4 regions of the Nonomuraea sp. NPDC051941 genome follow, and region 3 is predicted to be linked to each of the others. Evidence: riboswitches for the same ligand, from Rfam matches in the RefSeq annotation. Region 3 holds a riboswitch; each other region holds the start of a gene.
What was found. A riboswitch is a leader RNA that binds a small molecule or an ion and turns the genes downstream of it on or off. The one in region 3 is predicted to bind cyclic di-AMP.

Region 1 (3,520 bases), on a different contig from region 3:
ATGAACTCGCTCATGCTCAACACCGACGGCGTGCAGATCCCGCAGCTCGGCTACGGCGTCTGGCAGGTCCCCGCCGACGAGGCCGCGCGGGCCGTCACGACCGCGCTCAAGGCCGGTTACCGGCACGTGGACACCGCCGCCGCGTACGGCAACGAAGAAGGCGTGGGGCAGGCCGTACGCGAAAGTGAGCTGCCGCGCCGGAAGCTGTTCGTGACCACCAAGCTGTGGAACGCCGACCACGGCCGCGCGGAGGCGGCGTTCGACGAGTCCCTGGCCCGCCTCGGCCTCGACTACATCGACCTTTTCCTCATCCACTGGCCGGTGCCGCAGCAGGACAAGTACGTGCAGGCGTGGAAGGCGATCGAGAAGATCTACCGTGACGGGCGCGCCAAGGCCATCGGCACCTCCAACTTCAGCATCGCCCACCTCACCCGCCTCATGAACGAGACCGACCTCGTGCCCTCCATCAACCAGATCGAGCTGCACCCGTACCTCCAGCAGCGCGAGCTGCGCGCCTTCCACGAGGCCAACGGCATCCTCACCGAGGCGTGGAGCCCGCTCGGGCAGGGCCAAGGCCTGCTGAACGACCCCGCGCTGGCCAAGCTGTCGGACAAGTGCGGCAAGACGCCCGCGCAGATCGTGCTCCGCTGGCACCTGCAGCTCGGCCACGTCGCGATCCCCAAGTCGGTCACCCCGGCGCGCATCGCCGAGAACATCGGCGTCTTCGACTTCATCCTCGACGCCGAGGACATGGCGGCCATCGGCGCGATGAACAGGGGTCAGCGGATCGGACCCGACCCCGACACGTTCAACATGACCTGACTCGTCTACGATCGCCCGCGTGCGGGATTTTGCGTGGGGCATAGCGGCGACAGGGAATATCGCGCGGACCGTCGGGGCGGCCATCGCGGCCGAACCGGGCATGCGGGTGGCCGCCGTCGGATCGAGGAACCTGGGGCGGGCGCAGGCACTGGCCGCCACTCTGGGGGCGGAGTCCGCGTACGACTCCTATGAGCGGCTCTGCGCCGACCCGGCCGTGGACGCGATCTACGTGGCGACGCCGCACGCCCAGCACCTGGAGGTGGCCGAGGTCGCCATCGCCGCGGGCAAGGCCGTGCTGTGCGAGAAGCCGCTGGCCGCCACCGTGGACGACGCGGAGAAGATGGTACGCCTGGCGCGCGAGGCGGGCGTGTTCCTGATGGAAGCGATGTGGATGCGGTTCAACCCGCTCGTCCAGAAGATCGCGGCCGACGAGCGCTTCGGCGACCTCCGCTCGGTGCACGCCTCCTTCGGCTTCGCCAAGCCCTACGACCCGGAGCACCGGCTGTGGGCGCCGGAGCTCGGCGGCGGAGCGCTCCTGGACCTGGGGATCTACCCGTTCGGGCTGGCCCAGCTGATCCTCGGCATGCCCTCCGACCTGCGGATCACCGGCACTCTGGCGCCCAACGGCGTCGACGCGGAGGCCGGCGGCGTGCTGCTCTACCCCGGTGGCAGGAAGGCTCTCGTGGAGACTTCGTTGCTCGGGAATTACCCGAACCATGCCAGTGTTGTAGGGACTCAGATGCGGGCGGACCTCCAGGCACCGTTCTGGGCTACGCCGCGGATTCTGCTCTCCGGGCCCTCCATGGAGCCGGAGGAGTACATCCTCGATCCGGCCGACAACGGGTACGCCGGGGAGCTCCGCGAGGTCCGGGCCGCGACGGCCGAAGGCAGGACCGAAAGTTCGATCATGCCGCTCGACGAATCCCTTGCCATGATGGGGCTTCTGGCCGAGGCTCGCAGGCAGGTCGCCTAGCTGGGCCTTTATCGATTTGTAACGCTCTTGCCTTATGCATTACGTTTGAGGCATTCTTGAGGCATACGTCCGGTTTGTCCGGACTTGTCCGACCATCGCAAGACACATCACAGGAACGTCCTGTGACCGCTGAATCCGCCCTCGGGCGGAACCGGGGACCCACGTCCTTTGGGGTGAATCGGCACTTCGGTGCCGTAGGGCAGCTTCCACGTCCGAACCCGTCAGCTAACCCGGTAAGCGGCATGGAAGCAAGGAGTAAACCCCCTCGATGGCCAACATCCGCTTTACCTCCGCTGCGAAGACCAACATCGCCCGCGCCCTTCTCGGCGCCACCATCCTCGGGACCGCGTTCGGCGCCCACATGACCAGCGCCACCGCAGCGGACAAGCAGCCGATCGGCACCGTCGCCGGCACCGCCACCGTCGCCGACCACACCGAGCGCTCGCGCGAGGCCAAGGTCAGCGCCACCGCCGGCGAGGTCCTGGCCCTCGCCAAGTCCCAGGTCGGCATCACCGAGAACGCGGCCGGCGGCGGCACCAAGTTCCAGCGCTGGTACGCCAACTCGCAGCGCGCCGCGGAGACCATCGCCCGTGACGGCGGCAGCCGCGCCGACTACCTGAACGCCGCCTGGTGCGCGATGTTCGTCTCCTGGGTGGGCGATCAGACCGGCGCCCGCTCGCAGATCGGCTGGGACGCCTGGACCGTCGCCCACGCCAAGTGGTTCCAGGCCAACCACCGCTTCGGCACCGAGGCCAAGCCCGGCGCCATCGTGTACTTCTCGTGGAGCGGCAGCAAGAACCTCAACGACATCAAGCACGTCGGGTTCGTCGAGAAGGACAACGGCGACGGCACCATCTCGACCGTCGAGGGCAACACCGGCAACGGCAAGGTCGAGGAGCGCGTCCGTCCCAAGTCCCAGGTCGTCGGCTACGGCTACCCCCAGTACCGTTCCTGACCGGACCGTCCCCCTCCAGGCTGGACTTCCCCCAGGCGCCTACTGACCGGACTCCCCCAGGCAGCTCCTGGCCGGCCTTCCCCCAGCGCCGAACGAGCGCGCGTCCCGCAACGGGACGCGCGCTCGTCGCGTTTCGCCCCCGGCGAGTGCGGCGGCGTGCCGAGCGGAACCCGGCGATCGGTGCCGTTCGGCCGTCGCGTTTCACCCCCGCGAGTGCGGCGGCCCGTCACCGGGGAAGACCCGAGGCGAACCGCCCGCGACCTCGCCAAGGAGCCGCCCACCATGCCAGCCGCACGCAGACGCCCCGGAAGGCTGGTGCGGAGTGGGCTGCGACGGGTCGCCGACGAGCTCTTCCCGCGCGGCGCCAACCCGCACGGCGTCCTGCCCGCCCTGCTGATCCTCCTCGCCTTCGTCACCGGCCTCGTCGACGCCGTCAGCTTCCTCGGCCTGGGCCGCGTCTTCGTCGCCAACATGACCGGCAACATCGTCTTCCTCAGCTTCGCCCTGGCCGGGGAGGCCCAGATGTCCAGATGGGCCTCCCCGGCGGCCCTCGTCGCCTTCGGAGCCGGCGCCTGGAGCGCGGGCCGGGTGATCAGGCGGACCGCAAACCCGCGACGGGCGTTCGCCGCCGCCACCGCCGTACACGCGCTCCTCGTCGCCGCCGCCCTCGCCGTCGCCCTCACGGCCGGACACCGCACAACCTGGCCCCAGGCGGCCCTCATCGTGCTGCTCGCCTGCGGCATGGGCCTGCAGAACGCGTCCGTACGGGC
Region 2 (3,520 bases), on a different contig from region 3:
ACCTCCTCCCTGGGGGACCGCAGTTATCTCGCCCATGACGGGCGCGTCGCGGTGGTGGTCGATCCGCAGCGCGACATCGACCGCGTTCTCGCCCTGGCCGGTCGCCTGGGGGTGCGGATCACCCACGTGGCGGAGACCCATCTGCACAACGACTACGTCTCCGGCGGCCTGGCGCTGGCCCGGATGAGCGGGGCGGCGTACCTGGTGGGCGGGCTCGAGGAGGTCGGCTTCGACCGTGTGCCGGTGCACGACGGAGATCGGATCGCCGTCTCCGAGCGGATGTGGCTGGACGCGGTGACCACGCCGGGACACACCTTCCATCACCTGTCCTACGTGCTGGCCGGTCCGGGTGGGCCGGAGGGGGTGTTCACCGGAGGATCGCTGTTGTTCGGCGGCACCGGGCGTACCGACCTGCTGGGCGCCGAGCATGCCCGCACCCTGGCCCGCCACCAGCACGCCTCCGCGCGGCGGCTGTCCGGCCTGCTGCCTGACGGCGCGCGGCTCTGGCCGACGCACGGGTTCGGCAGCTTCTGCGCGGTCACGCAGTCCGGCGCGTCCGCCTCGACCATCGGCCGGGAGAAGGACGTCAACCCGGTGCTGCGGATGGAGGCCGACGACTTCGTCACCCACATCCTGGAAGGCCTGGACGCCTACCCCGCCTATTACGCCCACATGGGCGCGCGCAACGCCGCCGGAGCGGAGCCGATCGACCTGACCCCGGCGCGGCCGGCCGACAGCGCGGAGCTGCTGGTCCGCCTGCGGGCGGGCGAATGGGTGGTGGACCTGCGCTCACGCAAGGCGTTCGCGGACCGGCACCTGGCCGGCACGCTCAGCTTCGGCCTGGACGGGCCGATGACGACCTGGCTGGGCTGGCTGGCCCCGTGGGGCACGCCCCTCACGCTGCTCGGCGAGTCGGCCGAACAGGTCGCCGCCGCCCAGCGCGAGCTGGCCCGCATCGGCATAGACCGCCCGGCCGCCGCCTCGACCGGCTCCGTCGAACAGTGGGCCGGACACGACCCGGACCTGATCGCCGAGCTGACCACCGCAACCTTCGCCGACCTGGCCGCCGCCCGCGCGGGGGAACCGGACGGCGGCCCGACCGTCCTGGACGTGCGGATGGGCAACGAGTGGCGGGCCGGTCACGTGGCCGGCGCCGTGCACATCCCGCTGCCCGAGCTGCCGGAGCGCCTGGCCGAGGTGCCGGCGGGAACGGTGTGGGTGCACTGCGGCAGCGGCTACCGGGCCGCGGCGGCCGCGAGCCTGCTGGCCCGTAGCGGCCGCCAGGTGGTCCACATCGACGACGCCTACCCCCGGGCCGCCGACGCCGGCCTGCCCATCACCACCTCCGACGAGAAGCCCTCTTGACCACCTCGGGTTCCTCCACGCAGGGCCGAAGGACGCGGCTGCCGTCACGGTTATCCGTACAACGGCGTTCAGTCACAATGGCAACGCATGAATGGCCTGCCCCACCTGTGCCGAGAGCGTAGGGCCTGGAAGGGACGGCCCCGATTTTTTTGCCAAGTGCCAGATTCCCTACCGGCACGGCATTTCAGCGCCACTCAGTCACCGACAACCGCGAATCCGATTTGCCCTACTTGCACCATCTATGGATATATGTCTATCTTTTGCCTAGTTGCGGCACGGATGTGGCGCCCTTTCACCACATCGTTGCCGCTTCGTTGACCGGACCGCGCGCTGCCCGAAGAAGCCCTTCGGGGACAGCGTCCGGCCGCCGAATCCGCGCCTCGCGGAACCGGGGACCCACGTTCTTGGGGTGAATCGGACGCCAGCCCAGGCTGCGCCATGTAGGGCACTTCCAGGCCCGAACCCGTCAGCTAACCCGGTAGGCGGTATGGAAGCAAGGAGTCAATGCCTCATGTCCAAGCCCCGGCTTGCCACCATCGCCTACATCCTCAAGAATCACCGCGATCTCCTCACCAAATACCTCAGCTTCGCCGTCGCCGTCGCGATCCTCGCCGCAACCGCCGCCATCGCCACCTTCGCATTCGCATCGCCCACCGCGCAGAGCCCGGCGCAGGCGACTCGTCATGGAGCCGGACCCCTCATCTACGGCCTGGACATCTCCAATTACGAGCCCCTGTACGACTGGAATGCCAGCCCGGCCAAGTTCGGCATCATCAAAGCCACGGAAGGCACGTCCTTCCGCGACGCCTCATTCGCCAGGCACTGGCGCGAGCTGGGCAAGAAGGGCATCGTGCGCGGGGCGTACCACTATGGCCATCCCCGCAACAATCCCATCGCGGAGGCCGAGCACTTCCTGTCCGTGGTGAACTCGCAGCCCGCCAAGGCCGGCGACCTGCTGGTCCTTGACCTGGAGACCGCGAACGGCAGATCCGTCGCCGAGGTCAACGCCTGGGCCAAGACGTGGCTGTCGTACGTGAAGGACAAGACGGGGATCACCCCGATGTTCTACAGCGGCTGGAACTTCGCCAACAAGTACGGCAAGGGCCTGTCCGAGTACCCGCTGTGGGTCGCCCACTACAGTAAGGCCAAGGGGGCCATCACCCCGCCCGCCGACTGGAAGTCCTGGGCCATCCACCAGTACTCCGAGTCCCCTGTCGACCAGAACGTCTCCGCGCTGACCGCCGACCAGTTGCGCGGCCTGGGCCGCCCCACGGCCTGAGCCGACACGGCGGGTCCGCACCGCGATCGGTTGCTCCCAGGTGAACGCCGCCCCGCGTGCTTCTCTCGGCCCGGAGGAGCACGCGGTGGACGCCGGTCACGGATGGCACCGGTGAAGGCCGCCTCGGACAACGGCTCAGCGGACTCCGGCAGTCTTGCCCAATGCAAATCTTGCACAATGCCATGAACACTCCCGCACCCTCCCGCGTATCCCTCAGTGACCGGCGCCACTCACGAAGGCCGCGTCCAAGGGACCGGAAGGGGATGACGGCGTATGCGACTCCTTGACAGCCGTCGCGCTCTCATCAGTTGCGGCATTGCCGCCCTCTGCACTCTGACCGCCTGCGCCGACTACACGCCGACGCCCGTCGCTGACACCGCCGGCCTCAGCACCGAGCCGACCGCCGTCGAGACCGGACCGACCGACGCACCCACCGTCCAACCCGTGGAGGACGAGCCGGAGGCCCGCACCCGGCAGACCAAGTGGGGACCGCTGTCCGAGGCCGACCAGGAGCTCATCAAGAAGGTCCGGCTCGCCAGCCTGTGGGAGATGCCCATGGCCCAGGACGCGATACAGCGCGCCAGCAGCGCCCGCGTCCGCCAGGTCAGCAAGGAGATCGCGGCTCAGCACGACATGCTCGACGGGCAGGTTCGCGACGTGGCCGCCAAGCTGAAGGTCAAACTGCCGGTGAAGCCCACGCCTCAGCAGCAGGACTGGATGACAGATATTTCCGGCAGGTCCGGATCCGCCTACGACAAGACGTACGTCAAATGGCTGCGCCTGGCGCACGGACAGATCTTCACCCTGATCGGCACGGTACGCGGCACCACGCAGAACACCCTGGTCCGGCGCTTCTCCGAACAGGCCAACGCCGCG
Region 3 (3,520 bases):
GGCGCCGAGACACTGGCACGGGCGTTCCCCCGCGTGCCGCTGTTCGAGGCGGCGCGGGCCGAGATCGCCCGCCTGGTCGAGCTGCTGGCCGACGACGTGGCCGCCCGCCGCCACCCGCGCGTCCACATCGCCGCAGCCCTGGTCCGACTCGCCACGGGACGGGTTCCGGCTTTCGCGCTGGGCGCGGGTGGCGAGACGGCGCTCACCCGCGTGCGCCGGATGCTGCATCCGCAGGAGCCGCTCGACAGGCGAGAGCGTCTCGCCGGGCTCTTGGTGGTGACGGTGCTGCTCGCCGGTCCCGCCACGCTTGCCGCGGCCCCGGGCGTGGGCGCGTTCCTCGCCCACCACTGCCACTCCTTCCTCACCCTCTAGCCTGTCTACGAAGATGGCTAGTAGATGATTGTCGGCTCGCGCCCATGACGCGTGTAGGTCAGCGGCTGCGTACAGGCGCCGCAGGAGTCGTGCCGGCTGTAGCTCTGGCGAGCTGTGGTCAGGCATCGCCGGAGGCCGGCGGTACGGGAGAGCCCGACCTCGGTGGGGCCATGTCCACGGCCTCGGCGTCGATCCCGCCGACGGAGCCCTCTACGTCGCGGGGCACCACGGGCTGTTCAAGGTCACATCCCCGACGACCATGACCCGGGTAGCCGACCGCGACCAGGACCACATGGGCTTCACGATCGCCGGCCCGAAGGCCTTTTGGGCCGGCGGACACCCTTCGGCCGAGGACGTCTCCCCGGATCGCCCGCCGCACCTCGGCCTCATCCGACGCCGGTAAGCTGCCCGGCCAGGCCACCGCGTTCACGGCCGTGGACCGGCGGCGCCTGCCGGCCGCGATGGAGGACGGCACGGTGCTGGAATCCAAGGACGGAGGCAAAACCTTCGCCACCGCCTTCGGCGCCGCGCGCTGAGCCGTCGATCGGCTAGGTGGCCAGGGTCTGGCGTCCACCGCCAGTGCGACGATGCCGCCCGCCCGCCGAAGAAGGCCTGGCGAACTGCCGTTTTCTCGCCCGCCTGATGACCAGGACAGTGCCGAGCAGCGCGACGAGGGCGCCTGCCGGGACCGCCATCGTGCCGACCAGGAGCGTGGCCCCTCCTGAGGCCGGCGCGACGGCTGCCACAGCGGCTTTCGGTGGCCCGGCTTTCCCGAACGCGGCGGGCTGCGTCGGAGACGAACCCAGCTCGCCTTCGAGGATCACGACCTCCCTGCCGCCTCCCGCCTTCTCTCGTACCTTTCTCGGCAACCCGTACCCCACGACCTTGCTCTGATCGCGGTCCTTGCGCTTCAGCCACACCTTGTCGATGTTGCCCTCGATCGTGGCTATCCGTTCGCCGTCGACCCGCTCAACGATGCCCGCATGATCGATCCCCTCGACGTCCTTCGAGCCGCTCCAGTCGTAGAACACGATCGCACCCGGCTCCGGCTTGTCGCTCCAGGCTCCCTGGGCCTGGAACCACTTCGCATGGTCGACGGTGTAGGCGAACTCGCCGACGTACTTCTCCACCCCCGCCTGGTTGGCGGCCCAGGTGATGAACATGTCGCACCACGGAGCGGTCTTGAAGTAGGGATCGCTTTGATCCACGTTGGCGTAGTACCAGTCGCCGAACCTGGTATAGCCGTTGCCCTGTTCCTGGTAGCCGAGATACTTCTGAGCAGCCTCGAGCAGACCCTCGTCAATGGATGCCATGGGTAAGGCGGATGACCCTTTCTCCTTGACCGCCTACCGGGTTAGCTGACGGATTCGGGCCAGGAGACGCCCTACTACCGCGTACGCGGCGGATTCACCCCGTGCTTGGATCATGCCAAGCGATTGGTTCCCCGGCCCCCGCCGGGGCGGGATTGAGCGGCTGGCCGGTCGCCTTCGGGGGAAGGCAGGCCACCCGGCCAGTACGATGAACTGTAGTAGTTAACTTGACCGGATCGTGACGTTATGCCGAAACGATCTCCCTTGAGGGAAATGTCGACCTACGGCATGGCCATTGACTCCGACGCCTTCTCGCTTTACTTGCGGCGTCGTTCCTGCTGCTTACGCCACCCGCACCCGGTCAGCCCCTGCGGCTTGACCACGGAGAAGGTCGTGATCACGAGCAACGCCACGACGCCGCCGACGGAATGCGCAGCGTGCCTGGCATGGCGGGAGGGTCGGCGCCGGACGGTGTGCCGTGCCAGCACCCGTGCGGTCGTCTCGCAGCTGTCCGCGCAGTCGAGGTTGCTGCGGATGCACTTGGCCAGCTCTGTGATGTTCTCCTCGCTCGGCAGGCATCCGCGCACGCGGTACACGCCTCGGTCCACCGGGCACACCGTGACGACGGCAAGGAACGCAGCACCGCGATCCTGGACGTCAGCGGGCTGCGGTGGGCCTCCGAGCAGAACGTCGTCGTGGCCACCTTGAGCCGCCGCCCGGGGGTGCTGGGCGTGGAGGCGAACCCGGTCGCCCAGACGGCGACCGTGGAATTCGATCCGCGCCGCACGTCGCTCGCCGAGCTGCGCGCCTGGTTGATCGAGTGCGGCTACCACTGCGCAGGGCAGTCGGTGCCCTCCCACATCTGCGATCCGATGGCCGAACCTGACCCGCCGCGTGCCACCCCGATGGAGGCCCCGCACGCCGGCCACGCCGCTCCTGCCGAGGAGGCGGTCTCACCACACGAAATGATGGGGCATGGCGGGCATGCCGGGATGTCCATGGCCTCGATCGCGGCCGTCAACGCCCTCGCCCTCAAACGGCTCCGCTTGCCCACTTCGTGAGCAGCCCGATCAAGATGACCATGACGAGACGGCGGGCTGTAGCTTCGGGCCGCTGGGCTGTGCGGGCCTATCGTCACGGCGCAGGAACGCCATGAGCACCCTGCGGGAGCCGGATATCCACACCAGTCAGAACGGCAGCAGGGCCTTCGCCACCACGGACTGACCCGCCTCAGGCGTAAAGGAGCTCTTGATCGATGGTGACCGCCGCCACGACGCCTGCCGCGGCGCCCAGGACGACCTGCGCTCCCGCGAAGGGCATCGCGGGACGCCTGGCCATGTCGCCGGCAGCGTAGAGGCCAGGACTGGACGTCTTGCCGAAGTCGTCGACCTCGACCGCGCCGTCCTCCAGCAGGCGGCAGCCGAGGCGTTCCGCCAGGTCGGACGCCTGCCGGGTGGAGGGATGGCAGAAGAGCGCATCCCTCTCGATGTAGCCGGCGTCCTTGAAGACGATCCGCGCCAGCGCCGTGCCCTTCCCTTCCAGCCGGTCCACCACGTCTTCCCTGATCTGAACGCCGCGGTCGGCGAGCATGGCGCGCTGGGCATCGGAGATCTCGCCGCCGTTGGTGCACAGCACGACGTCCGAGCTGAGCCTGGCCAGGTGAACGGCTTGATGAACGCCCCAGCCGTCGACCTCCAGCACCGCGAGCCGCCGCCCATGGCGCTCCCAGCCGTGGCAGTACGGGCAGTGCACCACGCCGTCCCCCCAGCGTTCCGCCAACCCGGAAACCGAGGGCAGCACGTCTCGCACGCCGGTGGCCAGCACCAGCCGGGCGGCCT
Region 4 (3,520 bases), on a different contig from region 3:
GTGCCGGTACGGGTGGACTACGCGCTCACCCCGCTGGGCGAGAGCCTGATGCCGTTGGTGGCCGCGATCAAGAGCTGGGCCGAGGCCCACATGGAGGACGTCGAGGCCGCCAGGGGCCGCTACGACGCCGCCGGCGCCTGAGCGATCATCGCCGTCGCGAATCCGGCTTCCGGGCCGCCCGGTTTCCGATCCGAAGCCGCTTGTAAGCCTCGCGTCAAGGCCGCGGAGGCGCGGGTCAGGGAGCGTCCGTGGTGCCCCGGCCACCCCTGTGATCCCGCTGGGCACACGCACCCGGAAACGAGGCCGCCCGGCCCGGCGGTCATAGCAGGACGCCCGCCACCCGGCGGGCCGCCGACCCGAACCCGCGGCGGCAATTGCCATAGCGGATTGATCCAATTGCCTTAATCGACTGCCTGACCTGGGTTGTCGGATCGCGTGGGAGCGCAGTACAAAGCGAGCGATTGGTGGCTTGCCGTGCGCCGGAAAGATCGCGTCACGGACGCGTGTCCCGCGATAACGCGGGTATCGATCATGCGGAATATCCATGGCGAACTGATCGAAAACCGGAACGCTGGTCGGGGCCATTCCGGAAGCCCCAATGTGATCACTCTACGTTCTGACATATCGCGAGTGCGTCATATATAGCGGATCATGTCAATAGCGCTCGTCAAGTGCGGCGATTGTCATGCTTGACGACCTTTCCACGATGCGTTTACCGTCTGCGAGGAGCGGCTTTGGCCCGTCTGTGAGGTCCAAGTTCTGCTGTTGGGGGGAGGGCTCCCGATGGATGTGCTCACTGAAGGCGTTGAGCTCAGCCATGCTGATTTGGCGCTGCTGGCGGAGTTGGCCAAGGGAGTCACGGTCGATCGGGTTGGGCGGCGGCTGGATATCAGCGGGCGCACGGTACGACGAAGATTGCGCGGCATCTGCGACCGCATAGGCGTGGCCACGGCCATCGAGGCCGTGGCCTGGGCAGCCCGCCGCCAGCTGATCTAGCCGCGGCGGACCGCCGGGGTGCGGGCTCAGTCGGCGATGCGCACCGCGCCGGCGAACGGCCGCCTCGCGATCGACGCGATCCGTACGACGTCACCCGTCTGCGGGGCGTGCACCATCATGCCGCCGCCGATGTAGATGCCCACGTGGTGCAGGTCGCTGTAGAAGAACACCAGGTCGCCCGGCCGGAGTTCCTCGCGCGAGACGTGCCGGCCGGCCGTCCACTGGTCGCCGGTGTAGTGCGGCAGCGAGATGCCCACCCGCTGGAACGCCGCCATGACGAGCCCGGAGCAGTCGTACGAGCCGGGGCCCTCGGCGCCCCAGACGTACGGCTTGAGCTGCTGCGTGAGCGCCCACCGCGCGGCCTCCGCGGCCTTCCCCGAGCCCGGGATCGGCAGGTTGACGCGCACGGCCCGCGTGCCGGGGCGCCCGGCCTCGCCCAGGGCCCGCCTGAACAGGCTGCTCTCGACCTTCGTCACCAGATTGGTGATCTTGTCGCGCTTGGCCTCGAGGTCCGTGACGAGCTTCTGGACCTCGTCGATGCGGGCCGTGGCGCTCTCCTTGGCGCGGGTGGCCGTGTCCATCGCCTTGGTGAGCTGGTTGATCTCCTCGCCCTGCTCGGTCTGCAGCGCGTACGAGGTCGCGGCACGATTGAGGAAGCCCTCGGGGTCGTCGGAGGTGGCGAAGGCGAGGGTCTTCAGGCCGCCCGTGATGTAGGCGTTCTGGGCCAGCGCGACGGCTTTCGAGCGCTTGGCGGCGAGATCCGTCTCGCTGCTCGTCAGCGTCTTCTCCGCGGCCTCGGCGGCCTTCTTGGCGGTCTTGAGCTTCTCCCGCTGGCCGTTGTACTGCTCGGTCAGCGTCTCGATGTCGGTGTGCAGCTTCGTGGCCTGGTCGGCGAGCTCTTTCAGCGAGGGCTCGGGATCCGCGGACGCCGAACCGACGGGGATGGCGAACAGCAGCGCGGCGATTGTGAGACTCACCACACCTACGCGGCGTGGTCGCCGGGCCCGTTCCGGAGGGCGGGCGTGCTTGCCCGCCGACTTCCCCCCACCGCTGAGCGTGGGCTTCACCAACCAGCTCCTCTCGTCGACGCCTACCGGGTTAGCTGACGGGTTCGGGCCGGAGCAGCCCTACCGAAAGACTCGGATTCACCCCAGTGGTGGCGTCGGAGGTCGCCACCGGCGGTTCCCCGGCTTCTCTTGCGAGAATTGGGCGTGCCTCCCGCGCGACACGCGGGAAACATTGTCGCTGGACACTAATGCACTCCGGGTTCGTGCTCAACCAGAACTGCCAAGTCTGTAGAGGTTTCACAACCGAAGGGTCACAAGGTGATCTCGTGGGCACCCGTGCAGAAGAGGCCCTACGCCCTATTTGTCCGCGCCTTCGGCGGGCGCGAGCTGGCCGCGCGGTCCCGTGCCGATCTGACCACGAGATGTAACAAGCTGGGCCGAGACATGGGAGTTAGGGCTGAGCCGTAATGAGATCTGTACCCTGGAGAACCATGGAGCAGGTGGCCGAGCTGACAGTGCCCGAGACCGCGGTGGTGGTCCGGCGTGCCCGCACGCCCGACGTGCGCATGGTCAGACGCCTGGTGGACACCTACGCGGGGGCGGGGCCGCGGCTCCTGGAGAAGGCCACGGTGACGCTGTACGAGGACGTACAGGAGTTCTGGGTGGCCGAGCGAGACGGGCAGGTCGTCGGCTGCGGCGCGCTCCACGTGCTCTGGGAGGACCTCGCCGAGGTCCGCACGGTGGCGGTGGATCCCGAGTGCCGGGGGATGGGCGTCGGCCACCGGATCGTCTCCGCACTGATCCAGCAGGCTAAGGATTTGGGTCTGCGACGTGTATTCTGTCTTACTTTTGAGGTCGACTTCTTCGCGCGACTCGGGTTCCGCCCGATTCAGGGCACACCGGTCTCACCTGAGGTCTACGCCGAACTGCTGGCCTCGTACGACGAGGGTGTTGCCGAGTTTTTGGATCTTGAACACGTCAAGCCGAACACGCTGGGAAACACCCGCATGCTGCTCCACCTGACATCGGGTGACGTGGACCTTGACCAGATGGAAAGGTGATTGTTGATACCTATGTCGATACGTTGGGCAGCACAGGCATGTGTCCTGACACGTGCCACATGCGCACTCGAAGCGAGGTGACACGGTGAGCACCGGACAGCCGCCGTATCCACAGGACGAATCCGGCGACAACTCTGCGCCTCCCTATTACGGGCAGCAGAACCAGGGCCGCCACCCCGGCGAGCCCGACCCGGACGCGACTGTGATCGGCTACCGGGCGGACGACGCCTATGGGCAGCAGCCCCCGTACGGTCAGCAGGGCTACGGCCAGCAACCCCAGTACGGTCAGCAACAGCAGTACGGTCAGCAACCCCAGCACGGACAGCAGCAGTACGGCCAGCAACCCCAGTACGGCCAGCAGCAGCAGTCCCAGCCTGACTACGGCCAGCAGGCCCAGTCCCAGCAGGGCTACGGCCAGCAGGGCTATGGCCAGCAGCAGCAGTCGCAGCCTGACTA

Region 1: another riboswitch for cyclic di-AMP. It lies ahead of ACIHFD_RS30925 (CHAP domain-containing protein); the one in region 3 lies ahead of ACIHFD_RS41830 (CHAP domain-containing protein).
Region 2: another riboswitch for cyclic di-AMP. It lies ahead of ACIHFD_RS35205 (glycoside hydrolase family 25 protein); the one in region 3 lies ahead of ACIHFD_RS41830 (CHAP domain-containing protein).
Region 4: another riboswitch for cyclic di-AMP. It lies ahead of ACIHFD_RS44060 (NlpC/P60 family protein); the one in region 3 lies ahead of ACIHFD_RS41830 (CHAP domain-containing protein).

What each region holds. Positions count from the first base shown of each region.
Region 1 is NZ_JBIUCF010000020.1:60,729-64,248, reverse strand. It holds gene ACIHFD_RS30935 (aldo/keto reductase) at 1-822, shown strand; gene ACIHFD_RS30930 (Gfo/Idh/MocA family oxidoreductase) at 842-1,795, shown strand; cyclic di-AMP (ydaO/yuaA leader) riboswitch at 1,913-2,050, shown strand; gene ACIHFD_RS30925 (CHAP domain-containing protein) at 2,064-2,750, shown strand; gene ACIHFD_RS30920 (YoaK family protein) at 3,033-3,520, shown strand, end outside.
Region 2 is NZ_JBIUCF010000024.1:89,257-92,776, forward strand. It holds gene ACIHFD_RS35200 (rhodanese-like domain-containing protein) at 1-1,365, shown strand, start outside; cyclic di-AMP (ydaO/yuaA leader) riboswitch at 1,721-1,865, shown strand; gene ACIHFD_RS35205 (glycoside hydrolase family 25 protein) at 1,877-2,644, shown strand; gene ACIHFD_RS35210 (DUF4142 domain-containing protein) at 2,918-3,520, shown strand, end outside.
Region 3 is NZ_JBIUCF010000032.1:114,681-118,200, reverse strand. It holds gene ACIHFD_RS41835 (M56 family metallopeptidase) at 1-372, shown strand, start outside; gene ACIHFD_RS41830 (CHAP domain-containing protein) at 921-1,685, opposite strand; cyclic di-AMP (ydaO/yuaA leader) riboswitch at 1,700-1,854, opposite strand; gene ACIHFD_RS41825 (hypothetical protein) at 2,000-2,290, opposite strand; gene ACIHFD_RS41820 (cation transporter) at 2,330-2,743, shown strand; gene ACIHFD_RS41815 (NAD(P)/FAD-dependent oxidoreductase) at 2,913-3,520, opposite strand, start outside.
Region 4 is NZ_JBIUCF010000035.1:116,385-119,904, forward strand. It holds gene ACIHFD_RS44050 (winged helix-turn-helix transcriptional regulator) at 1-141, shown strand, start outside; gene ACIHFD_RS44055 (LuxR C-terminal-related transcriptional regulator) at 784-996, shown strand; gene ACIHFD_RS44060 (NlpC/P60 family protein) at 1,023-1,973, opposite strand; cyclic di-AMP (ydaO/yuaA leader) riboswitch at 2,069-2,218, opposite strand; gene ACIHFD_RS44065 (amino-acid N-acetyltransferase) at 2,495-3,064, shown strand; gene ACIHFD_RS44070 (RDD family protein) at 3,150-3,520, shown strand, end outside.